Regions from separate parts of the Planococcus sp. APC 3900 genome, predicted to be linked through region 2. Evidence: riboswitches for the same ligand, from Rfam matches in the RefSeq annotation. Region 2 holds a riboswitch; each other region holds the start of a gene.
What was found. A riboswitch is a leader RNA that binds a small molecule or an ion and turns the genes downstream of it on or off. The one in region 2 is predicted to bind S-adenosylmethionine.
Positions count from the first base shown of each region.

Region 1: it holds a riboswitch for S-adenosylmethionine, as region 2 does, so the genes downstream of both, QMA04_RS03295 (methionine ABC transporter ATP-binding protein) here and sat (sulfate adenylyltransferase) in region 2, are expected to answer to the same signal.
Region 3: it holds a riboswitch for S-adenosylmethionine, as region 2 does, so the genes downstream of both, metK (methionine adenosyltransferase) here and sat (sulfate adenylyltransferase) in region 2, are expected to answer to the same signal.
Region 4: it holds a riboswitch for S-adenosylmethionine, as region 2 does, so the genes downstream of both, QMA04_RS02025 (sulfite oxidase-like oxidoreductase) here and sat (sulfate adenylyltransferase) in region 2, are expected to answer to the same signal.

Region 1 covers NZ_JASDCT010000001.1:653,397-660,742, reverse strand. The annotation lists gene QMA04_RS03320 (DMT family transporter) at 1-697, opposite strand, end outside; gene QMA04_RS03315 (helix-turn-helix domain-containing protein) at 802-1,032, shown strand; gene metX (homoserine O-acetyltransferase MetX) at 1,095-2,108, opposite strand; gene QMA04_RS03305 (O-acetylhomoserine aminocarboxypropyltransferase/cysteine synthase family protein) at 2,121-3,413, opposite strand; SAM riboswitch class I at 3,514-3,630, opposite strand; gene QMA04_RS03300 (glycerol-3-phosphate acyltransferase) at 3,765-4,406, shown strand; SAM riboswitch class I at 4,531-4,645, shown strand; gene QMA04_RS03295 (methionine ABC transporter ATP-binding protein) at 4,781-5,812, shown strand; gene QMA04_RS03290 (methionine ABC transporter permease) at 5,802-6,452, shown strand; gene QMA04_RS03285 (MetQ/NlpA family ABC transporter substrate-binding protein) at 6,493-7,326, shown strand.
Region 2 covers NZ_JASDCT010000004.1:19,635-26,980, forward strand. The annotation lists gene QMA04_RS09200 (glycoside hydrolase family 1 protein) at 59-1,489, opposite strand; gene QMA04_RS09205 (MarR family winged helix-turn-helix transcriptional regulator) at 1,616-2,080, shown strand; gene QMA04_RS09210 (CarD family transcriptional regulator) at 2,157-2,672, opposite strand; gene QMA04_RS09215 (hypothetical protein) at 2,865-3,077, shown strand; gene QMA04_RS09220 (YehS family protein) at 3,276-3,791, shown strand; gene QMA04_RS09225 (NAD(P)-binding protein) at 3,826-4,458, opposite strand; SAM riboswitch class I at 4,720-4,826, shown strand; gene sat (sulfate adenylyltransferase) at 4,962-6,125, shown strand; gene QMA04_RS09235 (SLC13 family permease) at 6,144-7,346, shown strand, end outside.
Region 3 covers NZ_JASDCT010000009.1:88,248-95,593, reverse strand. The annotation lists gene QMA04_RS16345 (alpha/beta hydrolase family protein) at 1-218, shown strand, start outside; gene pckA (phosphoenolpyruvate carboxykinase (ATP)) at 280-1,869, opposite strand; SAM riboswitch class I at 2,282-2,394, shown strand; gene metK (methionine adenosyltransferase) at 2,595-3,803, shown strand; gene QMA04_RS16330 (gamma carbonic anhydrase) at 3,857-4,372, opposite strand; gene QMA04_RS16325 (alpha/beta hydrolase) at 4,486-5,292, shown strand; gene QMA04_RS16320 (LLM class flavin-dependent oxidoreductase) at 5,325-6,332, shown strand; gene QMA04_RS16315 (DUF1565 domain-containing protein) at 6,673-7,346, shown strand, end outside.
Region 4 covers NZ_JASDCT010000001.1:404,855-412,200, reverse strand. The annotation lists gene QMA04_RS02060 (alpha/beta fold hydrolase) at 1-36, shown strand, start outside; gene moaC (cyclic pyranopterin monophosphate synthase MoaC) at 186-674, shown strand; gene QMA04_RS02050 (MogA/MoaB family molybdenum cofactor biosynthesis protein) at 832-1,347, opposite strand; gene QMA04_RS02045 (ThiF family adenylyltransferase) at 1,365-2,384, opposite strand; gene QMA04_RS02040 (ATP-binding cassette domain-containing protein) at 2,476-3,114, opposite strand; gene modB (molybdate ABC transporter permease subunit) at 3,119-3,802, opposite strand; gene modA (molybdate ABC transporter substrate-binding protein) at 3,799-4,572, opposite strand; SAM riboswitch class I at 4,741-4,851, shown strand; gene QMA04_RS02025 (sulfite oxidase-like oxidoreductase) at 4,932-5,594, shown strand; gene QMA04_RS02020 (hypothetical protein) at 5,963-6,547, shown strand; gene QMA04_RS02015 (Fic family protein) at 6,691-7,346, shown strand, end outside.

The DNA.
Region 1 (7,346 bases), on a different contig from region 2:
GCTTTAATCCAAAAGAAAAAAGCAGATAGGATAGACTGGTTGCTCCAATCCCTAAATAGATGATCAGAGAAAAATTGAGCGGTACGGTGATGTAGCTTACATCAAACAGCAATAAAAATGGCAGCAGGCAGCAAGCACTCAATGAAAAAATCACAGCGACTGCAGAAACAGTCTCCATCGCCTTGAGTACAGATTTGCTTACCAGCGCATAAACTGCAAAGGAAAATCCAGCGCCCAAAGCCATAGCGATGCCCACTGGATCCACCAGTTGCTGGCCTTTATTGGAAAATAATAGCACGCAGCCGGTTAATGCCAGAAGCGTCGCACTTCCCCAGATTCGGTCAGGTTTTTGTTTTAAGGCTATCCACTCGATCAATCCTGTTAGTACAGGTGCGCTTCCGATCGTGACAACGGTGCCGATAGCAATTCCAGTCATCTGGACGGAAGAAAAAAATAAAGGTTGAAATAGCGCCATACTGATGGCTGCAAGAATAGTGGCAGGCCATGGAATCGTCCGGACCGATAGTTTCCTGGCTACAATTACGAACAACAGTAAAGAAAAACCGCCAATTGCTAAACGAAAAGCGCCGATTGATAGCGGATGGACTGCCCCTTGAAAAAAAGACTGGGCTGTACCTGTGGTTCCCCATAAAATTGCAGCCAGCAAAACCAATAAATACGCCATATAATTCAACATCAACACCCCTGTTCTTGAACTTCTTCTTCTAACATACCATGGCGTCAATGGTTTGAGATAGCTGTCTTCTTCTATTATAATAAAAGAAAAGAGGAGGAGATCCCATGTATATGACAGTCCAGGAAACTGCCGCATTTTTATCCATGCCTGAAGAACAAGTCAATCGCTATGTATTGGAAGGCCGTATTCGCGCAGTCCATGATGGGGAGCAGTACATGATCAACACCTCTCAGTTCGGAACACATTTCCAACAGCTGGAACAGGCCAAGCAAGCGCTGGAGGAATGGCGAGCCACTCCGATACCAGACGATGTGGATATCAAGGACGAGGATTAACTAAAAAAGCACCTGAAGTGGGATCGGATTCCCGCCTCAGGTGCTTTTTCATCGAATCCCGCTTAGCGGGTAAGCTCTGGCACTAATAAGCTTTTTAATTTTTCTTCGATAAAGCCGCCCCATTTTTCAAATTCCACAAGAAAACCATCGTGGCCAAATTCGGTTTCAATGATTTCCCAACTCACATCCTTTTGCTCTTCAAGCCAAGGAACCAGCAATTCACTCGGATACAGCAAGTCATGCGTAAATGATAGAGCATAAACCGGAACATCAAGAATGGTTTCTCCGATATCGTGTGTGTTCATTGCTTTCAGCAGCAACAGGTAGCTATTGGCATCAAACCGCCCCGCCAACTTCTTCCCTTGGTAATTCAAATAAGACTGCACATTGAATTCTTCTCCGGCTTTGCTGCGTCCAAAGCGCTGATTGAACATATTCCCGCTGCGATATGTGACCATACCAGCCATACGGGCTACTTGAAATCCTTTCAGGTCAGCTGAGCTTTCATAATTTCCGCCATTAAAATCTCTGTCGCTTTCTATGGCTTGAATACCGATATGATTGAAAGCCAAACCGTAATCGCTGTAGTAGGGAGTAACGGCCAGGGGGAGAATTGCATCCACAAATTCCGGGTACAGTTTCCCCCATTCCAGGGCCTTCATGCCTCCAAGCGAACCTCCCAAAACTCCTGCAAGATGGTTGATCCCCAATTTCTGCAATGCATAGTATTCTGCGCGAACCATATCACGTATCGTCAGAGTCGGAAAGTCTGCACGATATGGTTGGCCCGTTTCCGGATTAATGGTCAGTGGGCCTGTCGATCCGTGGCTGCCTCCCAACACGTTAAAAGTGATCACTTGAAAAACATCTGTATCCACCGGCTTGCCTGGTCCGATTAACCCTGCCCACCATCCCGGGTTTTCTTCGGATCCTATTGCATATTGATCGCCCGTCAATGCGTGGCAGACCAGCACAGTTGGAGCATTTTCATCTCCATGACGTTCGTATGCCAGCTCTACATGATTTATCGTCTTCGTTGAATCCAGGGTTAATGAGCCAATGGATACTGTCGCCATTCAAATCCCTCCTTAAACGTTTTCCAAAACTGCGGCCTGAATGGCCTGCTCCAAATCGGCGATTAAATCTTCCGGATTTTCCAAACCGACCGATAAGCGGATCAATTCTTCCGTTACACCCGACGATTTCAGCTCTTCATCATTTAACTGCTGATGTGTAGTTGAAGCCGGATGGATGATCAACGACTTGGCATCTCCTACGTTCGCAACATGGGACCAGAGAGCCACACTGTCGATTACTTTGCGGCCCGCCTGCCGTCCGCCTTTGATGCCGAAATTGACAATCGATCCGAAACCGTCATTTTTCAAGTATTTTTTAGCCAATTGATGTGATGGATGATCTTCAAATCCAAGGAAGTTGACCCATTCGATCTGCGGATGCTGCTTCAAGTAGTCTGCAACAATTTGAGCATTGCTGCTGTGTTTCGGAATACGCAGGTGCAAAGTCTCCAGTCCTTGGAGCAAGGCATGTGCACTTTCCGGGCTCAATGAAGGACCGAAGTCACGAAGCAGCTGGACACGCAGTTTTGTCGCAAATGCAGCATCCGGTACATCGATGCCATAACGCAATCCGTGATAGCTTTCATCCGGCTGTGTGTAATTCGGGAAACGTGGATTGTCCCAATTGAATTTTCCTGCATCCACCGCAACACCGCCGATGGTCGTGCCGTGTCCACCAATCCATTTTGTAGCGGAATGAATGACCACATCAGCACCGAACTCGATCGGGTTGCTGCCATATGGTGAAGCAAATGTATTGTCAATCAATAAGGGAAGCCCGTTTTCATGGGCGATTGCCGCTACTTTCTCTACATCAAAAACGTTCAGGCTCGGGTTGCCGATAATTTCTCCGAATACCGCTTTTGTCTTATCGGTGATTGCCGCTCTAAAGTTTTCAGGATTGGTTGCATCAACAAATATGGTTTTAATGCCGTAACGCGGCAACGTATTGGCGAATAAATTATAAGTGCCGCCGTACAGGTTGCTGTCCGCTACGATTTCGTCTCCTGCTTCAGCAATATTTAAAATGGAGAACGCAATTGCCGCCATTCCTGAAGATAATGCGACTGCAGCAGTCCCGCCTTCCAATAACGCCACGCGCTGTTCAAATACATCAACTGTCGGATTCATGATGCGTGAATAGATATTGCCGGTGTCTTTCAGACCGAAAAGGTCTTGTGCATGCTGCGTATCTTTAAACACATAAGAAGTGGTTTTGTAGATCGGCACCCCTCTCGATCCTGTTGTTGGATCCGCCTGTTGTCCGCCATGCAGCAATAAAGTTTCTGGTTTTAAGTTTGTCATTTTCTATTCCCCCTAATTTTTTTATTCATGAAAATCACCGAAGAGGACAGCAAAAAGCCCCCTTCGCTAAGAAGAGGGCCGTAAATTACGGAGTTACCTCCTCTCATCTGTCAGAACCTATCGTTCGGTTCTGTAGGAATTAGCACCTTTCCAGACATGGTCGTCTGTTGGTTGCCGGGCATCACAGGGCCTATCCCTCCGCCACTCTTGATAAGAGTTATTAAATTTAGTTTTTAGTCTTGTTGAGAAGTATAAAAATTTTAACAAGGTTTGTCAACCCTATTAGTCAAAAAATTTTGAAACCTTGTTTCTTCCCAAACGTTATCTTCTAGTATAGAAGGAGGAATGAATATGCTTGGATGGGTTCTGCTGTTGTTTATCGCAGGCTATGGAATCGGTTGTTTGCACGGTTCCCTCGCAGCACAATTTTTATCTGGGGTGAATGTCAAAAAAGAAGGCGTCAAAAATTCCGGTGCTTCCAATGCCGCCATCGTGCTGGGTTGGAAATACGGTTTGCTGGTTGCTTTGATCGATATTATTAAAGGCTTTGCCGCTGTCGCAGCTTGTCGTTTTCTGCTGGAAAAGGGTGCCTTTTCCCCCGAAATCATTTGGACTTTTCTATTTATAATAGGTGCCGGTGTCGTATTCGGCCATAATTTCCCATTCTATATGAACTTCAATGGCGGCAAAGGCACGGCTTCGGTGATCGGTGTCATGCTGGCACTGGACTGGAAGCTCGGGCTGGTTGGCCTGGCACTGCTCATCGGTGTTTCGCTTGCGACCAATTATTTGGTCATTGGTGTACTGGTCCTTTACGCAGTCTATTTTGTTATCGCTTTCGGTCCTGCCGTCGGACCATGGCCATTGCTGACAGCTTGTGCCTTATTTGCTATGGCCATATGGAAACATAGCGAAAATATTATTCGAATAAAAAATGGAGAAGAGAAGAAAGTTTCCTCCATTTTCAAAAAGAAACCAACAAAACCAGTCTGAAAGCGGTTCCAAACTCATTATTCTCTTCATTTCAAAGATTGTGAAATAAATATCAATAATTCCCTTGACTTTTTTGTTATTTCACCATAAAGTAAGAACCACGAATCGAATAGCATACATCACTTTCTTATCAAGAGAAACCGAGGGACAGGCCCTAAGACGTTTCGGCAGCAGATTTGTTTAAAAGCAAAAACTGTGCCAACTCCTGCAGATGCTCTAAAGCATTTGGAAGATGAGAATTAGATGGTTTCAACAGGAGCCCTCTTTTTTCTTATGGATGAGAAAAAAGAGGGCTCCTTTTCCATTTTCTCAGAAGAATGTGAGACACCGTCGATTTAATAAGATCCATTACAGCATGAGGAGGTTCAATCACCATGATTCAATTCGAAGGCGTCGCCAAGACCTACCAATCCGGGAAACAAGAAATCCATGCCTTGAACGGGATTGATTTGACCGTCGAAACCGGCGAGATTTACGGAGTCATCGGCTTTAGCGGAGCCGGAAAGAGTTCATTGATCCGCACCGTGAACCTGCTTGAACGTCCTTCTGCAGGACGCGTCTTAATCCAAGGGAAAGACATTTCCACTCTATCCAGCAAAGAAATCCGAACCATCCGTAAGGACATCGGCATGATTTTCCAGCATTTCAATCTGTTGAGTTCAAAAACGGTTTACCATAATGTCGCGATGCCATTGCTGCTCGCTAAGACATCGAAAAATGAAATTGATGAACAAGTGAAGCAACTGCTGGACTTTGTCGGACTGGCCGATCAGGCACAAAAATATCCCGACCAGCTGTCAGGCGGACAAAAGCAACGCATCGGCATTGCCCGAGCGCTTGCAACCAACCCTTCCGTTCTGTTATGCGATGAGGCAACATCAGCGCTCGACCCCCAAACGACCAAGTCGATTTTGGACCTATTGCGCAAAATCAATAAAGAATACAATATCACCATCCTGCTCATTACTCATGAGATGGGAGTTATCCGGGAAATTTGCGATAAAGTGGCTGTGCTTGAAGCAGGAAAAGTGATCGAACAAGGCAGCGTCTTCGACATTTTCTCAAATCCGCAGCAGCCGACCACCCAACGGTTTGTCCGTTCTGTCATGAACGATGAACTTCCGGAAACCCTGCTTGCGCAAATCCGCAATGCCCAAAGCGATAACGCGATCTATCGACTGCAGTTTACAGGAAATTCCGTCGGCCAACCGTTCATGTCCCGTGTCTCGCGTGAATTTAAAGTTGACTTGAACGTGCTGTTCGGCAACATCACCGAGTTGCAAGGTGTTCCATACGGCAACTTGATCGTCGAATTTGCCGGCGAACCTAGCGAAATCCAATTGGCTTTGTCCTCTATCCGGAAAAGCAATATTGATATAGAGGAGGTCAATGATTATGTCCGTTAACTACGATCAGATTTTAGAAGCTTTATGGGAAACCATTTACATGACCGGCGCGGCATTCGGCTTTTCCCTATTGATCGGCTTCCCGCTTGGCATCCTGCTGGTGGTCACCCGCAAAGGCCATCTGCTGGAAAATGAACCGGTTTCCAAAGTATTGAATATCGTCATCAACATATTCCGCTCAGTTCCATTCATCATCTTGATGGTTGCCATCATTCCGTTGACTCGCCTGATCGTCGGCACGTCCATCGGAACTGCAGCCGCCATCGTCCCACTGGTCTTTTACGCAGGACCTTATATTGCAAGACTTATCGAAAACTCCTTGTTGGAAGTTGATAAAGGGGTCATCGAGGCAGCTCAAGCCATGGGAGCCACGCCGATACAGATCATTTTCCGCTTCCTCATTCCTGAGGCTTTGAGTTCACTGGTTCTGGCCTTGACCATTGCGATTGTCGGCCTGATCGGAGCGTCCGCAATGGCAGGCGCTATCGGGGGCGGAGGCCTTGGCGATTTGGCCATCACTTACGGTTACCAACGATTCGATACGCTTGTGATGTTCATCACCGTCGCAATTCTCGTCGTACTCGTACAAGGCGTCCAATCGCTCGGCAATGTATTATCACGAACTGTCAGACGCAATTAAAAAATAAAAATAACCTAGAAAAAAACTGGAGGAATTACTCATGAAAAAAATTACAGCATCCGCATTATTGGCAGTTTCAGCTTTGGTCTTGGCAGCTTGCGGAGACGACAGCAGTTCAGAAGGAAACACGAAAGTGACGCTTGGCATCAGCGGTTCCGATACTACTATCTGGGATTACATTGCTGATAAGGCAGAAAAAGAAGGAATCGATTTGGAGATTCAAACCTTTTCTGATTATGTCGCGCCGAACCTGGCACTTGCCGAAGGCGAACTTGATTTGAATGCATTCCAAACTATTTCTTACTTTGATGAATTCGTCACAGAACACGATATCGACATTGTTCCGATCGGTTCTACGGTAATTGCGCCGATGGGCCTGTATTCCGATAAATATGAGTCGATTGACGAAATTCCTGAAGGCTCCCAAATCGCAATGCCGAACGAAGCCACCAATATGGGCCGTGCCCTGTTGCTGCTTGATGAAGCGGGATTGATCACGCTTTCTGAAGATGCCGGCCTTACCGGAACAGCAGAAGATATCATCGACAATCCAAAAAACATTGAAATCATGCCGATGGTTTCCGGCCATACCCCTCGTGCTTTGCCAGATGTCGCAGGATCGGTCATCAATAATGGTGTCGCAGTTGATGCCGGCTTGAATCCGACAGAAGATCCGATTGCCGGTGAAAGTGATACAGCTACCCCTTATATCAACTTGATTGCCGCAAATGCGGAAGATGCCGATAATGAAGCTTACTTGAAAATCGTTGAATTGTATCAGCAAGAAGACACAGCTGATTTCATCATCGAACATACAAAAGGCGCTCAGATTCCGACTGTCGTGACAGTTGATGAACTGGTCGATTACCAATAAAACAAAACCTAACTTAGGAG
Region 2 (7,346 bases):
ATACAATCAGCCAGTGGCGTGTAGTGAATCTCGCAACTGGCTGATTGTATTAAGGGTACTAAAGCTCTTCTCCACGTGTCTCAATTATTTGCCTATACCAATGGAATGACAGCTTTTTCTTGCGGTTTAATCCATTTTTGTGGTCGACGTAGATAAAGCCGTACTGCTTTTTATAGCCGTTGAGCCAGCTTAGCAGATCAATGGCAGACCAGGCGTAATAACCTTTCAGGTTAATGCCTTGGCTTATGGCTTTTTTGATGACTTTTAGATGTTCTTCAATGTATTTGATTCGCGGAATGTCGACAATTTCACCGGCGATGATCGGGTCTTCATCACCCAAACCGTTTTCTGTAACATACATCTTGACGTCCCCATAGCGCGCTTTCAGCATATGGAGTCCATCCAGAAACCCTTGTGGCGAGATTTCCCAGCCCCATTTGGTATAAGTTTTATCGTCCATTTTGACAGTTCGGTAAAAGCCATCGAAAGAAGGACTGCCAGGAACCAACGTAGAAGTCTCCCGTGAATGTTCGATAGAAGAAACGGCTTCATGATTTTTTTCTACACGGATGGGCTGGTAGTAATTGAGTCCGATGAAATCATTGTGGTCAGCGTTTCTTTTCAACATGTCCAGCTCTTCGTCAGTCCAATCGGGCGTCCAGCCTTTTTCCTCCAGGTGCTTCACAACATACGGAGGATATTCGCCTTTTAAAATCGGATCGTAATACCAGTGGGTCTCGTACGCATTGGCATGCTCGGCAGCTCTCAAGTTTTCTTCGGTGTCGTCGACGCTATAGGCCGGAAGAAAGACGTGGGTGATACCGATTTCACCGTATTGCTTGAGCGATTTATAGGTTTCCACTGCCTTGGCGTGTGCATAGAAAACATGATGGGTCGCCTGGAAGTATTTCTTTTCATCGTTCTGAATGCCTGGTGGGTGGGCGCCTTTCAAATAGCCCAACCCGCAGAACATGACGGTTTCGTTGAAAGTGATCCAATGCTTGACGCGGTCGCCGAACGATCGGAAACAGATGTCTGCGTATTTGACGAAAGCTTCCGCTGTCCGCTTATTGGTCCAGCCGCCATCTTTTTCAAGTGCCATCGGCAAATCCCAATGATACAGTGTGACAAACGGAACGATGCCGTATTTCAGGCATTCATCGATTAGGTTATTATAAAATTCCAGTCCTTTTTCATTGATACTGCCGTCACCGTCCGGCAAAATACGTGCCCATGAAACGGAGAAGCGGTAAGACTCCAGCCCCATCTCTGCCATCAAACGGATATCTTCTTTGTAGCGATGGTAATGGTCGACGGCGATGTCGCCGTTGGTGCCTTCGAATGTTTTGCCGGGAATTTTGGAAAAGACGTCCCAATTGGTCGGCCCTTTACCATCTTCGTTGGCGGCGCCTTCTACTTGATAGGAAGCAGAAGCTGCACCGAATAAAAAGTCATGTGGAAATTTCCGTGGAATGTCCTTGTTTTGCATAACTTAAAAACCTCCATCTTCAGCTATTATTCAGAGTATAACAGGAGGGAGGGGAACCAGACCACTTTCCGCAAACTTGTAAGTATTTCTACAAATTGACTTCGCCAGATGGAATCGGTATATTAAATGGCGAAGAAGATGATAGGAGTGAACTGTTTGGCCCCGGACGCGGAATTACAGAAGTTGAATTTGATCGATTTGATAAGCGAACGCCATATAACAACGCGGAGAATTTCGGAGAAGGCATGGAATGATAATAGCGAATTCCATATTTCCAATTCTGAATGGTACATTATGGCACGCATTTATAAAAAACAGCCCACCATTGCCTACGTTACGAAAAATGTGGATATTTCCAGGCAGGCGATCCATAAGTTCATTAAAAATTTAGCTTCTAAAGGATTAGTGGAAGTAAGGAATGTGGAAAATAATAAAAAAGAAAAGTGTATCCGGCTGACGGCTTTTGGGGAAGAATGCTATGAGAAAAACGAAGCACTAAAAGTTCAGTTGGAAAATAAGGTCGCTGAGAAAATCGGCCCCGATCAAATGGAAATCCTCAAGGACATTTTGAAATCCGATTGGGGTATTTAGCCGAAAATTCGAAGAACGCCCTGCTTCATCAACCGATTGATGAAGCAGGGCGTTCTTGTATAGTGAAAAGCAGTTATTACACGACCGGAAGAGGTTCATCTTCCTTGATCATGTCATTGATTTGTTTATTGATTTCCTCAAAACTGGTGCCAAGCGCACGTGCCAGTTCTTTGAAAAGAATGATTTGGGTATTGTTTAAAAGTTTATAATCGCGTTCATAGAGCGTCTTTTTCTCTAGTTGCGTTTCAAACTTCTTGCGCATCAGCGTGTTGACGACTCTCGCAATTTCCATGCGTTCTCCCGTATTGATAACTTCAGAATATTTCTTTAAGCGGGAGTTTGGATGGTTGGTCCACTCGCCTCCAGGCTGCTTGAACGTTTCAATGATTTCAAGGGCTTCTTCTTTTTGAAGAAGTTTCAGCATGACAACTTTTTCGTTGTCGACTGGTGTACTGATGGTCACTCGGGTATTCTCCAAAGGATGCAATTTATAATACTGCTTGGTGACGCCAGAAACGGTTACGTCCTGAATATCGTCAATTCTACATAAACCATGGGCGGAATAAATGATGTGATCTCCAATAGTGAACATTTTTTTCCTCCTCAACTTATCTCAACTAAATTCATCATAACATAAAAAACCTAAATTGTAAACTTAGTTGACAATTTAAGCGGATGTATCTATAGACACAGAAAAGACAAAAATAAAAGGTTAAAAAGGTTTAGAAAAGGGAAACTAGAAAAGAATAGGTTAGTTGGTCATCAAAGCGGAGGTCACAATAAAATGAAGAGTGTAGAAGAAGCGAAGCAATTGATCATTGCGGAAAAACTGAGGCATTATAATGAACGGTTTGCGGATATTGAACGGGACCTGCAGTTTTTTTATGATGAATCATTAAATGACCCTGAATCCCTGGAAATTATTACGGTTCTGCAGGATAAAGTAAAGCAACTAAAAGACATTAAAAATAAAGAAAATCAAGAGACAGCGATATAAAGCTGTCTTTTTTTGCTGTCTTTCCGGAAGCCTGATGAACTGTGAATTATGTGCTATTATTAGGGATGGATTTATCCCGCTTTACGGTCAGTGAATCAACTAACAATCAGTGGGGGATGAAGAAAACCCCCACTGATTGAAGTTTGTCTTTATAGTGGATAAGCATTCATTACTGGAAATCAACAGGAGGCAAAGAAAATGGATAATAATGATTTATTGATCAGATTGCGTTATGCACTGGATATAAAAAATAACGACATGGTTGAGATTTTTAAATTGGGCGGCATTGACTTAAGCAAGGACGAAGTGCTGAAAGTGCTGACGAAAACACCTGAAAGCGAAGAAGAGGATGACAGCATTTGGGCCGAACAAGATAACGATGACTACATCCGAGCGGATGACCATCTGTTTGAATCGTTTTTGAATGGCTTCATCATTTTCAAGAGAGGCCGTCAGGAGCCGAAACCAGGGCAACCTGAATTCCCGGAATCGACAAACGAGCGTTCCAACAACTTGCTTTTGAAGAAAGTGAAAATCGCTTTGCAGCTGAACAGTGAGGACATGCTGGAGATTTGGGATTTGGCAGGCGTCACGGTGACAAGAGGCGAGCTGGGTGCATTGCTGCGAAAAGTGGGACATAAAAACTATAAAGAATGCGGAGACCGCTATGCGCGCAATTTCTTGAAAGGCTTGGCGATCAAGTACAGAAGTTAACGCTCTTTATCAGCTCAAAAGGACTTGGAATGAATTATTCCAAGTCCTTTTTATTATTCATCAAAAGCCGCAATTCCCGGAGTGACGCTTCTTGTGACGCAACTTGTAAAAAGGATTCATCCAGAAAGCCACGGAGGTATTCTTCTTTTGCGTTTTTTGAAATTGTTGTTTTCTTGAGAAGCTGCCTTGCTTCAAAAAGAAAATCTAGGTATTGTTCATAACTTTCATCAAACTGAGACTTCAGATCTTGCTTGATTTTCTTTGCAAGCATCGGGCTGGCGCCGTTTGTAGAAACTGCGATGCTCAATTTTCCCCTTTTGACATGAGCAGGGAAATGGATATTGCCAGCCTCCGCTTCATCAGAGGCGTTCACTAGGCAATTGGAAGGTGCAGCTTTTCTGGACTCTGCGTTTGTAGCCGGATCATCGGTGGCGATGATCATCATGAAAGCCTCTTCGGCATCCGCTGGCTCGAAACATTTCTGCTTCCAGAGAATTTTACCTTCATCATCCCAAGCGATTATGGCAGGATCGGCCACCGGACTGATGACCAACAGCTCTGCTCCACTATCTATCAAACCACTCAGCTTGCGCTTCGCGATGCGTCCTCCACCTACCACAATCACTTTTTTTCCTTTCATTTCAATCATGATCGGAATCACCGTCATCTTCTCCGCCTCCTCAACTCTTTTAATATTACCAAAAATAATCTCTATGCGTTTTGTGGCCGCTATTCAATTCAACCTGGTAATTCAGATCTCATTTTTTTCATTAGAAAAATATTTTTTATCCATCACCTGTTGATAGACTAACTTTTCTGTATAGAAAAAAATAAAAAACTTAAAACATAGTTTGACACTAGGAATAGTCTATTATATACTTTGTGAAATCAAATATTTCAAACAATTCAAATGAAAATTGAATATGCGTTCTTATCAAGAGAGACGGAGGGATTGGCCCTTTGATGTCTCAGCAACCCTCCTTTAAGGAAACGGTGCTAACTCCAATAGGCTTTCAATAGCCTAGAAGATAAGAAGATCGTTTTGTTTTTTGGGACCTTCTTCTTGTCGAAGAGGGTCCTTTTCTTTTTGTCCGAACGCCTTGGAGATTTGGTTTCAGAACGTTTTTGAAATAGACGGCACTACATAAAACTAACCTTGGAGGTAATGAAATGACAAGCAAAGCACACGGTGGAGATTTGGTAAACAGACAGGTGACGGGCAGTGAAAGAGAAAAGGCATTGAAAAATGCAGAGTCGCTTCCTTCTTTATTCATTTCGGATTGGGCAATCTCGGATTTGGAATTGATCGGCATCGGCGGCTTCAGTCCGTTGACCGGATTCCTCAGCCAAAAAGATTATGAAAGTGTGGTACATACATCCCGTCTCAGCAATGGAACGGTTTGGAGTGTTCCGATTACGCTATCGGTTACGGCAGGAGAAGCGGACAGCTATCAGGTCGGCGATGAAATTGCTTTAAAAGGCGAAGACGGCGTCATTTACGGAACAATCGAACTGACGGAAAAATACGCATATGACAAGCAATTGGAAGCACAGAAAATTTACGGAACAACAGAAGAAGCACACGCCGGCGTGAAGAAATTATACGAACGCGGCGATGTTTACCTAGCTGGTCCGATTACTTTATTGAATCGACCAGACCACAGCGAATTCGAGGAATTCCACTTGGATCCGGTTGAAACGCGCCAGTTGTTCCAGGAACTTGGCTGGAAGACGATTGTCGGTTTCCAAACGCGCAACCCGGTGCACCGTGCACATGAATACATTCAGAAAGCAGCACTGGAAGTAGTCGACGGCTTATTATTGAACCCATTGGTGGGTGAAACGAAATCGGATGACATTTCAGCGGCAGTGCGGATGGAAAGTTACCAGGTCATTTTGAAGCATTACTATCCGGCAGATAGAGCACGCCTCGCGATCTATCCAGCAGCAATGCGTTATGCAGGGCCAAAAGAAGCGGTTCTTCATGCCATTGTCCGCAAGAATTACGGCTGCACACATTTCATTGTCGGCCGCGACCATGCAGGGGTCGGCGACTATTACGGCACATACGAAGCACAGGAGTTCATCAGCCAGTTTGAAGAAGAACTGGGCATCCAAATCTTTAAATTTGAGCATTCGTTCTACTGCAATGCATGTGAGAACATGGCAACAGCCAAAACGTGCCCGCACACTGCAGAAAACCACGTCCATTTAAGCGGCACGAAAGTGCGCGAATTGCTTCGCAACGGAGAAAAACCGCCAAAACAGTTTTCCCGTCCGGAAGTAGCCGATGTACTTATTAAAGGATTGCGGGAGACCGTAACAAGTAACTAAATTGAAGGATGGTTGCCCATGTCAGTCTCAATGGTTTTTGTGCTAATTGTCATCGTCGCTATGGTCAGTGCGCTCCTGTTTGAAATTGCCCGCCCAGATATGATTGTGTTTTCGGCATTGGTGGTTTTGCTGCTGTCTGGAATTTTAACGACAGAAGAAGCGTTGCGCGGCTTTTCCAATCCGGGAATGCTGACCATCGCCTTATTGTTCATCGTAGTCGGGACTGTACAAAAGCATGGCCTAATCGACCAGATGATGATTGGCTGGCTGAACAAGGGCAAAAGCCTGAAAGGTTCACTGTTCCGTATTTTTCTGCCGCTTCCGTTAATCTCTGCTTTTTTGAATAACACGCCGATTGTCGTGACACTGACCCCATTATTGAAGAAATGGTGTGAAGAAAGGAACATTGCACCATCAAAGGTTTTAATTCCTTTGTCGTATGTAACGATTTTAGGAGGGACCATCACGCTGATGGGAACTTCAACGAATCTGGTAGTCCACGGCATGCTGATCGATTATGGGCTTCCTGGATTTTCACTGTTCCAATTGGCGATTGTCGGCATCCCCATCACTATTGTCGGCTTGATCTATCTATTCACCATCGGCAATATGCTTTTGCCCGAGAATAAAGGATTCAGCCAACAGGTGGCTGAAGATTCCCGGAAATACATTGCTGAAATGGTGGTGGAAGAAACCTTTCCACATATCAACCAAACAGTGGAAGAAGCTAAATTACGTGATTTAAAGGGATTGTACTTGATAGAAATCATCCGGAATCAGACACGGATTTCGTCGGTCAGCTCCAAAACGGTCATCCAGTCTGGAGACCGCTTAATCTTTACCGGGCTCATTGCCACCATCGCAGATCTCCAAAAAAGAAAAGGTCTGACCTTGAAGACGGGTACCAACCTCCAATTGGATGACTTGAAAAACGGCAATACGCAGCTTGCAGAAGCTGTCGTTTCCCATGAATCGTCGCTATTGTCAAAAACCATCAAGCAATCCCAATTCCGCTCACGTTTTGATGCAGGTGTAATGGCCGTTCACCGCAATAACGAACGCATCAAAAGCAAAGTCGGCGATATCATTCTGCGGCCGGGTGACACCTTGCTATTGCTCGCCGGCAATGGGTTTGTGGAAAAGTACCAGCAATCCAACGACTTTTATGTAGTGTCTTCTATGAAAATGCCTAAGGCACTTGAGGAAAGCCGCTTGGTGGGC
Region 3 (7,346 bases), on a different contig from region 2:
TCGAGGAAAGTGCAGCCCCTTTTTTGATCATTCATGGCCTGAAGGATGAAAACGTCTATCCGGCTCAAGCTTTTCTGTTGGAAGAAGCATTAAAGCTGAATGGGCAGACGCACGAAACCTGGTATTTTCCGGATTACACACATTTTTTTCCGCCGGCAGCAAATCGCCAAACAGTACAAGCAGTCTGTAAGTGGATGGGTGAACAAGAAAAAAAATGATTTAACTGAATCCAAACAAAAAAACCGTTCGGATTTCTCCGAACGGTTTTTTAACATATGCTTATTTTTGAAGTGGTCCGCCGAGTGTAGTAATTTCCGGTGCGACAGTACCGAACTTTTGGAAGTTCTCTTGGAATTTCTGTGCCAATTCCGTTGCTTTCTGGTCATAAGCTTCTTTGTCTGCCCATGCATTGCGTGGGTTCAATACTTCTGTCGGCACTCCTGGTACTTCTACAGGAATCTCGAGGCCGAAGATCGCTTCTTTTTCGGTCGGTACGTTGTTCAACTCGCCTTTGATGGCAGCGCGAACCATTGTACGCGTGTAAGAAAGCTTCATGCGGCTGCCGACTCCGTAGACGCCGCCAGTCCAACCTGTGTTGACAAGGAAGACTTGAACGCCGTGCTCATCGATTTTATTGCCGAGCATTTCTGCATAGACCGTTGCGTGCAACGGCAGGAATGGTGAACCGAAGCAAGTAGAGAATGTTGCTTCAGGAGATGTAATGCCGCGTTCTGTACCAGCCAATTTTGATGTATAGCCGCTTAGGAAATGGTACATCGCCTGTTCTTTCGTCAACTTGCTGATTGGAGGCAAGACGCCGAATGCATCTGCTGTCAAGAAGACGATCGTTTTCGGATGTCCAGCAATTGAAGGGTCTACAATATTATCGATTGCCTGCATTGGGTAAGCAGCACGTGTATTTTCAGTCAATGAACCATCGTTGTAGTCAGGGATGCGTGTATCCGGATCCACTACCACGTTTTCAAGGACAGAACCAAAACGGATGGCGTCGTAGATTTGTGGTTCGTTTTCGCGTGACAAGTTGATGGTTTTGGCATAGCAGCCGCCTTCGATATTGAAGACGCCATTATCGGACCAGCCATGCTCGTCATCACCGACCAATTTACGGTCTCCATCAGCTGACAAAGTCGTTTTGCCTGTACCGGACAAGCCGAAGAACAAAGTCACATCGCCGTCTTGGCCAACGTTCGCTGAACAGTGCATAGGAAGAATGCCTTTTTCAGGCAATAAGTAGTTCATGATTGAGAAGATGGACTTCTTCATTTCGCCGGCGTATTCAGTACCCCCGATCAAAATGATGCGTTGTTCCATCGATACAATGATGAATGTTTCAGAAGCGGTCCCATCAACTGCAGGGTCTGCCATGAATGTAGGAGCATAGACTACAGTGAATTCAGCTTCATGCGTTTTCAATTCTTCAGCCGTCGGACGGATGAACAATTGGTGGGCAAACAGGTTATGCCACGCGTACTCATTGATAGTTTGGATCGGTACACGGGATTCGTGGTCAGCTCCGGCGAATCCTTTGAATACGTATAGCGCATCTTTTTCTTTTAGGTGTTTAAGCACTTTAGCGTACAGGTTTTCGAACACTTCGCTGGAAATCGGACGGTTCACATTGCCCCAGTCGACTTTGTTTTTAGAACTTTCTTCTTCGACCATGTATTTGTCTTTCGGCGAGCGGCCTGTGTATTTCCCAGTCTCCGCTTTAACAGCGCCTTCCCGTGTCAAAACCGCTTCTCCGCGAGATGTTGCTGCTTCCACTAATTGTGGCACTGATAATTGAACATGTACATTTGGGCCAGTCAAAAGATCCTTCAAATCGTTTGCAAAGTTCACTGAAGTCATATATATGTACCTTCCTTTTCTGTTATTCCCATGGCGATGGGGAGGATGTATATTCGTTCATTAGTATAACACATTAGGTTCATTAGTCTATACTAATTCGCTGCAGAATTGAAAAAATATTGAAATAAGGTTCTATATTAGGGGATTGGGAAGGACGGAGGCTGTTGCTCCTTGGAAAATTCGAAGGTCATATTGTTTTAAAGATGGGGCTAACTCCCATCATAACAGGAGCTGTATGAAATCACATAATCCCAATTAGAAATTATTGCAGTTTCCTGGCCGATAGGAAAAGAACTTCACGAATGTTCACTGCGTAGGATGAGAGCATCCAGCAATAAAATTTGAGCATTTTATTCGCCGAAATCGTTGACATCCCCAAACTATTTCCGTATGATGAAAAATTGAACGGATACTCTTATTCCGAGCTGGTGGAGGGGACAGGCCCTATGAAACCCGGCAACCTGCTGCAACTGCAGTGATGGTGCCAAACCTGAAACAAGGCTTACAGGCCTTGGATGATAAGAGTGAAAGGTGCTTATGATGATTCTCCTTTCCTCATGACGAATGAGTGAAGGGATTTTTTTATGGAATGCCCTTAATCCTCGTGTGAAAGGCCACAGACGGCTTGAAGTTCAATCCGGAAATTCCGGAACGGACTTGACATGGGAAACGAGTACCGTATCAATTTCGAGAGCAATCTCGCAGGATATAAGGAGGAACATTTTTTGAAAAACCGTCGATTATTTACTTCAGAATCAGTAACAGAAGGGCATCCGGACAAAATCTGTGACCAAATCTCAGATGCTATTTTGGATGCAATCTTAACCGAGGATCCAAACGCACGTGTTGCGTGTGAAACGACTGTAACGACAGGACTTGTTTTAGTAGCAGGGGAGATCACTACTTCCACTTATGTGGACATTCCAAAAGTCGTTAGACAAACGGTAAGAGAAATTGGATACACACGCGCTAAATATGGTTTCGATTCAGAAACAAGTGCAGTTCTTACAGCGATCGATGAGCAATCGCCGGATATTGCTGCCGGAGTCAATGTGGCACTTGAATCACGTGAAGGCCAAATGACAGATAAAGAAATGGACGATATCGGAGCAGGCGACCAAGGGTTGATGTTCGGATATGCCAACAACGAAACTGAAGAATTAATGCCATTGCCGATTTCATTGGCACATAAATTGGCGCGCCGCTTGGCTGAAGTACGCAAGGAAGAAATTCTTCCATATTTGCGCCCGGATGGCAAAACGCAGGTGACAGTTGAATATGATGAAAACAATAAACCGCTACGCGTGGACACAATTGTTATCTCTACTCAGCACCACCCGGAAGTAACGCTTGAACAGATTCAACGCAATATTAAAGAATACGTCATCAAAGAAGTCGTTCCGGCAAAATGGATCGATGAAGACACCAAATACTTTATCAATCCAACTGGGCGTTTCGTAATTGGCGGACCTCAAGGAGATGCGGGCTTGACTGGCCGCAAAATCATCGTAGATACCTACGGTGGCTATGCTCGCCATGGCGGCGGTGCTTTCTCCGGTAAAGACGCGACAAAAGTTGACCGTTCAGCAGCTTACGCAGCCCGTTATGTAGCTAAAAACATCGTTGCTGCAGGCCTTGCAGACAAATGCGAAGTGCAGTTGGCGTATGCAATCGGAGTAGCACATCCTGTGTCTATCGCTTTCGATACATTCGGCACGGGCAAAGTAGATGAAGACAAATTGGATGATTTGGTACGTGCAAACTTTGATTTGCGTCCTGCCGGCATCATCAAAATGTTGGATCTGCGCCGCCCGATCTACAAGCAGACTGCAGCTTACGGACACTTTGGCCGTACGGATGTTGATCTTCCTTGGGAACGTACTGACAAAGCAGCAATTCTTAAAGAAAAAGCTGGCGTAGAAGCTGGTATTTAAACATGCGTTAGAAAAGGATGACCGGGCAGCGATGCCTGGTCATCCTTTTTTTGTTAGTCTTTTTGAAGAGATTTGTAATAAGCCCCTTTTTCCGCATATTCGCGAACGATGCGTTCCATGTCGATTTTGTCATCTTCGCGCAGTTCACGGACCACTTTTGCGGGACGGCCGAGCGCAAGCATGCCGGGTGGAATGACTTTTCCGGGAGGAACCAAGCTGCCCGCTCCGACAAATGCACCTTCTCCGATTTCCGCTCCGTCGAGAATGACGGACCCCATGCCTACCAGCGCCCCTTTGCGGATGATGCAGCTATGCAAAGTCACTTGATGGCCAATGGTCACTTCATCTTCCAAAAGCAAGGTTTTGCCAGGGCTTTGATGAAGCATGCAAAGATCCTGGATATTGACTTTATTGCCGATAATGGTTGGTGAGACATCGCCGCGGATAACCGTGTTGAACCAAACCGATGAATGGGCGCCAATCGTCACATCACCCGAGATGGTCGTATAGTCAGCGATGAAAACCGATGGATCGATTTGGGGGAATTTGTCTTTATATGGATAAATCATGGCAAAGCTCCTTTAAAAAAGATAAGATATTCTATAATCGTAACAAATCAAATCAAAACGTCAAATAGGAAATACAGCAGTAAGAATTATTGGTGGAGAAAGGAAGTCGGAATATGTGGAAATGGCAGGCGGAAGGCACAGCAAAAGCGGTAGTGGTATTGATCCATAGCGCGTATGAGCAGCATCTGCGTTATGCATGGCAAATTGAGAAATGGCGATCGGCTGGATTTCATGTCTATACGGGAGATTTGCCGGGCCATGGCAGGAATGCTGGTGCCGATCACGTACACCGTGAATCGTTTGATGACTACGAGCAGGCAGTAAGTGAAATGCTGAAACTGTCATCGGAAAATGATTTGCCGGTATTTGTCATAGCGCATGGACTGGGCGCAACCATAGCGATGAATGTGCTGGCAAACCGAAAGTTCAATGTGGCCGGTGCCATTTTCACCTCTCCATGGCTTCAATTGAAGAAATTGCCTCCGAAAGCACCTCATGCATTTCCGGGAGTTTCTCAGTTGACGGGCCGGAGGAAAATGGAACATGGCATTGAACTCCGCCATTTGACCAGAGACCAATTTTCCTTAGATCAGGAAACTGAAAACAAACTGTACCATTCAGTCATCACCTCTGGATGGTATAAGGAGTTGCAGAGCTATATGAAAGAAACCGCAGCTGCTGTCGACTTGTATCCTCGGATTCCGACGTATCTGCATACAGCAGAGCGGGATATGATTACTGAAATAGACGCATCCCGGCAATGGCTGCTGAAGCAGCAGCTTACCGAGTTTAGTTATAAGGAATGGAAATTCTGCTATCACGACATTTTTCAGGAACCGGAAAAAGAAGAAGTTTTTCAAGCGGCGCAAGCATTTATCTATACAGTGCTGCGGTCGGTCGGTTACTTGGTTGAAGAGTGAACGAGAATAAATGGCGCAGAGGAGAGATTACAATGGCATTAAGCTATAGCATACTGGACCAATCCCCGATTTCAGAAGGCAGTTCACCGCAGGAAGCCTTGAAACAGACGGCGGTTCTTGCACAAAAAGCTGAGCAATGGGGGTATACCCGCTTTTGGGTATCTGAGCATCACGATGCGACGACCCTGGCCGGCTCTTCGCCAGAAGTGCTGATCGCCCATCTCGGAGCGGTGACCAACACTATTCGGTTGGGATCGGGTGGTGTCATGCTGCCGCATTATGCCCCTTTTAAAATTGCTGAAAACTTTAAGCTGCTGGAAGCGTTGTATCCAGACAGAATCGATGCCGGAGTCGGCCGTGCACCTGGAGGCATGCCGCGTGCTTCCTATGCATTGAACGAAGGCAAAAAACGGGACACCAGCCAATTCCCTAAACAAATCGATGAGCTGCGCATGTACTTGATGGATTCGATTCCCGAAGAACATCCGTATTACGGAATGAAAGCGACACCGGTGACGAAGCATAGCCCGCCGATCTGGATATTGGGGTCAAGTGAAAACTCGGCACAGCTGGCAGCGGAAAAAGGATTGCCTTATATGTTCGCTCATTTCATCAATGGCGAAGGCGGACAGGAGTTTGCCAAAGAATACCGGAAACAGTTTAAGTCTCATAAAGAAAGCGAACCCCGGGTAGGCTTCGCGATATTCGTCGTCTGTCAGGAAACGGCCGAACAGGCGGAGTGGGTGGCTTCATCGATGGATCTGTCCTTGTGCATGGGTGCGCAGGGAATGCCTTCAAAAGGCACACCGCCTCCTGAAAATGCTAGGGCATATCCCTATTCCAAATTTGAAAAGTTATTGGTCGCTGAAAACCGCCGCCGAATGGTCGTCGGTACACCGGAGCAGGTAGTGGACAAACTGGAAATTATGTCATCCGAATATGGAGCGGATGAAGTGATGCTGGTTTCATCGGCTTACGACTTTAATGACAAACTTAAAACTTTCCGATTGATTGCGGAAGAAATGCAGAAACGCCGATAGGAGAAATCTTATCGGCGTATTTTTATGGCAGATTTTTGTTTCCAAAAATTTAGAATAAAAAAGGGGAATTCAGTAAAAATGGATTGAATATTCAAATTATTTTATTTCATTGTATACATTTAATTTTTAAAAATATATGTTCAAAGCAGATATCGAAAGATAAAAATACCATCTGTCATCATCTATGTAACTGCAGTTAAAGTAGATGTTAGGATTTGTAACCTTATTTGGGAAAGAGGTGTGAAATGAAAAAAGCAGCCGCCGTTTTTTCGCAATATTTGCGATTGCTGCAGCCTTTGCTTATTTGACCGGCCATGATGAAAAGCACCTAGAGATTTACGTGTCAATTGATGGAGATGATCAGCAAAGCGGAACAGTGGAACAGCCATTGAAAACATTAAAACAAGCAGCTTTATTGGCAAAAGCAGGGACTACTGTCTATGTGCGTGAAGGAACATATGAAGAAAAATTGACGATCAAACACAGCGGCAGCAGATCTATGCCGATTGTATTCAAGCCTTACCAAAATGAACAAGTCATCCTGAGTGGAAAGGGTTTTAAGAGTGTGGAAGACGACACCGCCATGATTACAATTGACAATAAAAATCATGTGGCGATCAGTGGATTCACTGTACAGGATCTATCGACAGATTCAGCAGACGCGACTGTGATGGGGATTCTGGTCACAGGGTCGAGCAGCCACATCCGATTGGATCATAATCATGTGCGGCGAATTGAAACCCATTCAGATCAAGGGAATGCTCATGGCATAGCGGTATATGGCGTCAATGCAATAAAAGACATTAAGTTGCTCAATAATAAAGTGGAGGATCTTAAGCTTGGAACCAGTGAAGCGCTCGTCCTCAATGGAAATATTGAGGGGTTTGAAATCAGCGGAAACGTGGTGCGCAGATGCAATAATATCGGCATCGATTTGATTGGACACGAAGGCATCTCATCGAATAAAAAAATGGATTATGCGCGAAACGGCGTTGTTTTCCAAAACGAAGTATA
Region 4 (7,346 bases), on a different contig from region 2:
ACCGGCGAAGAAGTGCTACAGTTTTTGAAGGAGTGAAAAGTCGTCATAATAATCTCTGTAACAGCCACAGAGATTATTCCTTTTATCTTAGAGAAAGATTCTTTTTATTTGTTTTATTAGGCTCATTAGCGGCTTCCGCCAGCCGTGCTATACTGAAATCATTCAATAACGAAAGGATGATTTCTTTGTCTGAACTAACTCATTTCAATGCCCAGGGCCGCGCCAAAATGGTCGACGTCTCTGACAAACAGGACAGTGTCCGTACAGCCCGCGCCACCACTTCGGTACTGCTGAATAAAGCAATTTACCAGCAGATCAAAGAAGGCACCAATAAAAAAGGCGATGTCTTTGCCGTGGCACAAGTTGCCGGCATCATGGCTGCCAAAAATACTGCGCAAATCATTCCGATGTGCCATCCTTTGGCGCTGAGCGGTGTCGATATTGAATTTCAATGGAACGTCGATGAAGACGCCCATCATTTTGAAGTGCTGTTAACTGCCGAAGTCAAAACAAAAGGGCCAACCGGCGTCGAAATGGAAGCTCTCACGGCCGCATCAGCTGCTGCTTTAACTATCTACGATATGTGCAAAGCAGCCGGTAAGGAAATGGTCATCGGGCCGACCATGCTGCTCCAGAAAACCGGCGGAAAATCAGGCGATTACGAGCGCAGTTGACGGCATTTGATTTACTGAAAACAGCCAACTGACCACATGGTCAGCAGTAATTTCAAAGTTATCCATTAAACAAAAAAAGCCTCCGGACTTGTCATACACTGACAAATCCGGGGGCTTTACATTTTACAGATTGATGATTTTAGCACTCGTCAACCACTTAACGATCCAATTGCTGATGCTTGGTCAATTCGGAGCGGATATGCTGGATTTCCGGCAAGATCAATCGTTCCATCGCCAGTTTTACAGCTCCACGGGAACCTGGCAGGACAAAGATGGCTTTGTCGTTGGCAATACCCGCTGCAGCACGGCTTAACAGCGCTTTTGTGCCGATATCCTCTAAAAAACTGACGTAACGGAAGAGCTCGCCGAAGCCGTCAATTTCCTTTTCGAAAAACGGTTTGACCGCCTCGAGCGTGACATCGCGTTTGGCGATTCCTGTCCCTCCCGTTGTAATAATTACATCCACTTCCTCATTCTCCAACCATTCCGACAGGATGACGCGAATAGACGCGATGTCATCTTCCACGACATCGTACTCCACAAGTTCCAGCCCTTCATTTCGGGCAAGCCGCTGCACGAACTGGCCTCCCGTATCCGTTTCTTTTGTCCGTGTATCACTGATCGTCAGTACCGCGACACGAACCTGTTGATCCCCTTTGAATGATTCTGACATTTAACTTCCCCCTTTGATTAACCGAATACTTGATGATATAATTTCCGGCCGGCTGCCACATTTTGGACTCCGTGTATCAGCAACCGGCCATTTCCGAACAGCACCATGCGGTGATTGAAGACCTTCAGTTCGACGAAATAAGGCGTCCGTTTTACTCCAGCTTCCAAACGGGCTCCGACTTTTTCAGCATCGTCCAGTGTGATGGGACGGTTCGGATCGGGCAGAATCTGCACCGCGTCCCTACCGCATAGAACGGCATAGGAACTCGCACCCGTTTCATTGAGTGACGGGAACACGGCAGCCGGTCCGCAGGTTTTGCAGGAAGGATCTTTGATGCGCGACACGCCGATATCCAACTGGCTGTTGTCCCAAAGATTGAAATGATGGATCTTTTTCCGTATTGCCTCGCGGTTGCCGCTCAGCCATTTCAAGGCTTCCGTACATTGAAGTGCCGCCGTCACTTGGACAGCCGGCGAGATGATGCCGACCGTATCACAGGTTTCATTGATTGCGGGAAGCACCGGCAGCAGGCAGCGGAAACATGAACTTTCTCCCGGAATGAATGGAAAAACCACTCCTGAACTGCCGACACAGGCGCCGTAGATCCACGGCACACCAAATTTCACAGAAGCGTCGTTGATCAACAAGCGCGTTTCAAAATTATCCGTGGCATCCAGGATCAAATCGCTGACAGCCGCCAGTTTCTCCATCCCTGCCGCATCCAAATGCTCCAAATACGTGAACAACTGAAGATCGCTGCGGATCGCTTTCAGCCTTTGCTCGGCAGCCGCGACTTTCGGCAGCATCTGCTGGGCATCTGTTTCGGTGAAAAGCTGTTGGCGTTGCAAATTCGACAGCTCAACATAATCCCGGTCGACCAAGTGGATGGTCCCGATGCCCGCGCGTGTCAGTGTTTCAGCAATGGCGGAACCTAAAGCGCCACAGCCGACGATCGTGACGGTCGATGACTCCAGCTTGTGCTGGCCGGTTTGGCCGAGCGGTTTGAATAAGACCTGTCTTGAATAGCGTTCATCCACATTGGTTCCCCCTTTTCCCTCCGCTTGGCGACCCAAACGGTTTACTCGTTACTATCACTGTACCACGGCTTTTCTCAAACTGCAGCAGACATCAAACCACAGCTTCTTCAGCCATTTGCCCTTTCTCGACCCGAATAATGCGGTCTGCCAATTTTTCAGCATCCGCAATCCGATGTGTCACAAAAATGATGGGGATTTGCCATTGTTCATGAATCCGCAGTAACTCCTCTTGGCAACGGTCTCGATTGGCATCATCCAAAGCCGAAAACGGCTCGTCCAGCAACAGGATATCCGGCTGTGCAGCCAATGCCCGCGTCAACGCAACACGCTGTTTTTCGCCTCCTGAAATCTGATGCGGATATTTTCCAAGAAGCCCAGTAATGCCAAGAATTTTGGTCAGTTCGGTGATATGCGATACACCCGTTCTTCCGGGCTGTGCATAGAGAATATTTTCTTCGGCAGTGAGATGCGGAAACAGTGCATAATCCTGAAATAAATAACCGACTTTCCTCTTTTGAATTTTCAGCGGCTTTTGTCCTTCCTTATAAAAATGTCGGCCGTTTAACAGAATCGTTCCTGCATCTGGATGGACAATGCCTGCTAGGCAGTTCAATAAAGTTGTTTTGCCCGAACCGGAAGAGCCGACCAATGCCAGAATTTCTTTATCCAATTCGAATTGCATCTCCAAATTGAAATGATCCAATTGTTTTTGAAAATCCACTTTCAGCATGGACTCACTCCCTTCCGATGCGTACAGCATTCTTTTTTCGCCAATAATTGACCCATGTGATGGCAGCTACTCCAAGCGACGAAATGATCAGCACCCAAAACAGGGCTTTTTCCATATCCCCTGCTTCATAAGCGAAGTAAATCGCTAGCGGCACGGTCTCTGTAACGCCTGGAATGTAACCTGCAATCATCAATGTGGCTCCGAATTCACCGATGCCACGGGCAAATGCCAAAATCAAACCTGCCAGAATACCTGACCAGGCAAGCGGGAAGGTGATGGTCCGGAAAATCCGCCATTCGGATACGCCCATCGTCCGCGCCACATTCTCCCAGCGCGGATCCACTTTATCAAAAGCGGCCATAACGCTTTGATACATCAGCGGCAGTGACACGACGAAGGAAGCGATCGCTGCCCCGATCCAGGTAAAGACCACGCGAAATTCAAACCATTGTTCAAGCAGAATCCCAAGCGGTCCATTGGCGCCAAACAAGACGATCAAGCCGAAGCCGATGACAGTCGGCGGCAAGACCAATGGCAGCAAAATCAACGCTTCCACCAGGCTTTTGCCGAAAAATTCACGTCTGCTCATCAACCGTGCAAGCGCTAAGCTAGCCAAAAACACAAATAGAGTGGAAATAACCGCAACTCTCAGCGATAACCAAAGCGGCGACAAATCATACGGCATCATGGCGTTGCCTCATTTGCCGGCAAGAATCCATATTGTTCGAAGATAGCCTGTCCTTTGGGACCCGTTATAAAATCCAGAAAAGCTACAGCCGCCTGCTGTTTTTCTGAATCCGCTACGACCGCTCCCGGATAGACGACAGGATTTTCTTGCCCCGGCACTTCGAGCGCCCCTTTTATTTCCTGGGAAATAACCGCATCCGAGGAATAGACGATGCCAAGTCCGGCATTTCCGCTTTCGATATACGTCACCACTTGCCGTGCATCTTTTGCGTAGATAAGGCGCCCTTCAAGCGGCTGCCATAACCCTTGGCTGTCCAGCGCCTGCTTTGTGAAATTTCCAACCGGTACGCTGTCCGGCTCTCCGACCGCAATGGTTTCTTCTGCATTCATCACTATTTCTGTAAAATCTGCAGTTTCCGGAAATTCCTCCAATGAAGCAAGCACAAGACGATTTTCAGCAAAAGGCACCACAGTTTCGGCTTTCACCAGTTGCTCGGATTCCAGCTGTTCCATATCCTTTTCACTGGCCGATAAAAATAAATCTGCCGGTGCGCCTTGTTCAATTTGGCTTCGCAGCTTGCTCGATGATCCATAATTGAATGACAGCTCGATATCCGGCTCCAATTGATGAAATTCCTCTTCCATTTTTTTCATCACTTCTGTCAGGCTTGAAGCTGTTGAAACAAGCAGCTCATCGCCGTTTTCTGCTGTTGTGTTGGTGCAGCCGCTCAACAGTACGGCCATTCCTATAATGCCGATCATTTTTTTCATTTTGCAGGACTCCTTATAAACAAAAAGTGACGCTTGCTATGCACGTGATTCTCCACGTACTATCAGTATAACGCCAGCCGGAGAGAAGCTGAATTATTTTCCGAATAATCTTGCAAGAAATAAGCGGTTTCGGTAAAATAAGTCATACCAAAAATTAAATACGCTTTATCCTTATCAAGAGAGGCAGAGGGAATGGCCCGATGACGCCCGGCAACCGCCAGTTCACAAACTGGAATGGTGCCAAATCCAACAGAACCACGATGTTCTGAAAGATGAGGAAGAGAATTTCACCAGCAGACCCAACTCTTCCCTTTTTCAGTGGAAGAGTTTTATTTATTTTAAGGAGTGATCACATGAAGCTGAGCAAAGCCGAACGAATCAAACGTACGCGGGTCCCTGTAGTGGATCCTTCTCTGGTTGAACGCCTCCCGCCTGGACAGGTGTTGACCGAGCGCTTTCCTGTCCTGCACGAAGGCGAGGTGCCGGTTTACGATATGGCCACTTGGACATTGAAAATCTTCGGCCAGGTTGATAAGGAAATCACGCTGCATTATGAAGATCTGCTGAAATTGCCGCAAACGACAATAACACGCGACATCCATTGTGTGACACGCTGGTCCCGCTTCGACAATACCTTTACCGGCGTCCGTTTTATTGACCTGATAAAAGAATTGGGCGTAACGCCGAAAAGCGGCTATGTGATGCTTCACGGTGACTACGATTACACCACCAATGTCGCATTATCCGATTTGGACCGGGAAGACGTGCTGCTTGCCCATTCACTTGACGGCGAACCGTTGACCGCCAAGCATGGTTACCCGCTGCGTTTTATCGTACCCCATCTGTATTTTTGGAAAAGTGTCAAATGGGTCCGAGGCATCGAATTCATCGATGAAAACCAGCCGGGCTTTTGGGAGCAGAACGGTTTCCACATGAACGGCGACCCGTTTCAGGAAGAGCGCTTTTCCGGCGAAGACTTGGAAATCCCTGAAGACGAATGGGAGAAAAAAGATTTTGACTGACTCTGGCCAGTCTTATGATTCCAGGATAATTGAACTGTCACTTTAAGAGATAACTTGCATCAATTTAGAACTTTATATTTCGTATTATTTCAAAGAACCCATCAATCTAATCCTTCATGTGAAGGTTGATGGGTTCTTTAAATCATATATAGAATGAATGGCAGCTTCCGATAAACCTCTCATGTGTAAACATAAATTTTTTAGCTGCTTTCTCCAAAAAAGTTAGCCCATCAGAACTGGCTTTTTTATATAGAATTTTAATTGTTCGCAAAATACCTATTTAACGAACAAATAGAGTAGGCTTATGGTAAAATGAGAATATTAGACTTACTTAAAGTTAAAATGGGTTGAAGCAAGGGTGTGATTGTATGTTTCAAAGTAGGTTTCCATACGCTTTAAAAGATGAAGTGACTAAAGTGGTTGGATTGATGGCTGATAAAACATACAATAATGTCACCATTGATGTCTCCGAGGACATTATTCAGTATCATCAAGACCATGAAGTCATCATGTTTCCGTACCGCATCTACTATATGGATAACTCAAATGATTTTACAAAAGGTTTAAGTGAACAACAAAAAATGATTTTACATTGTATCTATTCACGAAGTTGTGAAGGATTTGTTCGCCAAAAGCATATGCACTTGTTGCTTCAGATGGATTATGGAGATTGGACTATTCCTTATATCGTGAAAATTTGCGATGAATATGTCGTGGAAATCGTAGAAATGACTTATAACATTTTAAAAGACCAAGATACGGAGCGGATTAAGAACTTTTGTAGTGAAAATAGAGAGTCCTTTTGCAAAAGCTATAACCGAATGATTAGCTATTGGAACGAGTATTACAGACATGAATACACTAATTTTCACCACTATGTCGGCAGGAAGTTATTTAGAGAGTGTTTTGGTTATTCAAAATCAATGGCGCGCAAAAATAAATTCGGCTTGTGATCCATTACCTCTTCACTAACGGGACAATCATTAAAAATAAAACATTAAGAAAATCTCTTACACAGTTCTTTTTGTACTACTCAAAAATCAACCGGATCATATAACCGAACTAATTTTATCCTATGAGAAGCAGGTGCTAGTCAATGAGCTATTTTAATCGCGTGGATGTATTGAAAAATCAATTGGATCAACACCGCCCGCTTCCGCCTGCAGCGGTGAAAAACTTGCGCGACGTGTACCGGGTGGAATGGACGTACAATTCAAATGCTATCGAAGGAAACACCTTATCTTTGATTGAGACTAAGGTGGTCATGGAGGACGGCTTGACCATTGGCGGCAAGCGCCTGCAGGAGCATTTCGAAGTCATCAATCACTCAGAAGCGATCAGCTTCATTGAGGATCAAGTCAATCGGACAGAGCCGCTTGATGAACGGACGCTAAAGACAATTCATCACTTGATTCTAAAGAATATTGATGACGAAAATGCCGGTACCTACCGCTCAATCAACGTTAGGATTTCCGGTAGTCAGCATGAACCGCCACACTTTCTACAGGTGGATAATGAAATGAAAAACCTCTTCGCTTGGTATGAACAAGAGAAAGACCGTCTTCATCCCGTAGAGCTGGCCGCTTTATTTCATTTTAAATTCGTTTATATCCATCCGTTTGCTGATGGCAATGGCCGGACAGCCCGATTGTTGATGAATTTGATTCTTATGAGCCACGGATTCCCTCCTGCTATTGTAAAAGCGGAAGATGAACAGCGACTAAACTATTACGAAACACTGGAAATGGCTAG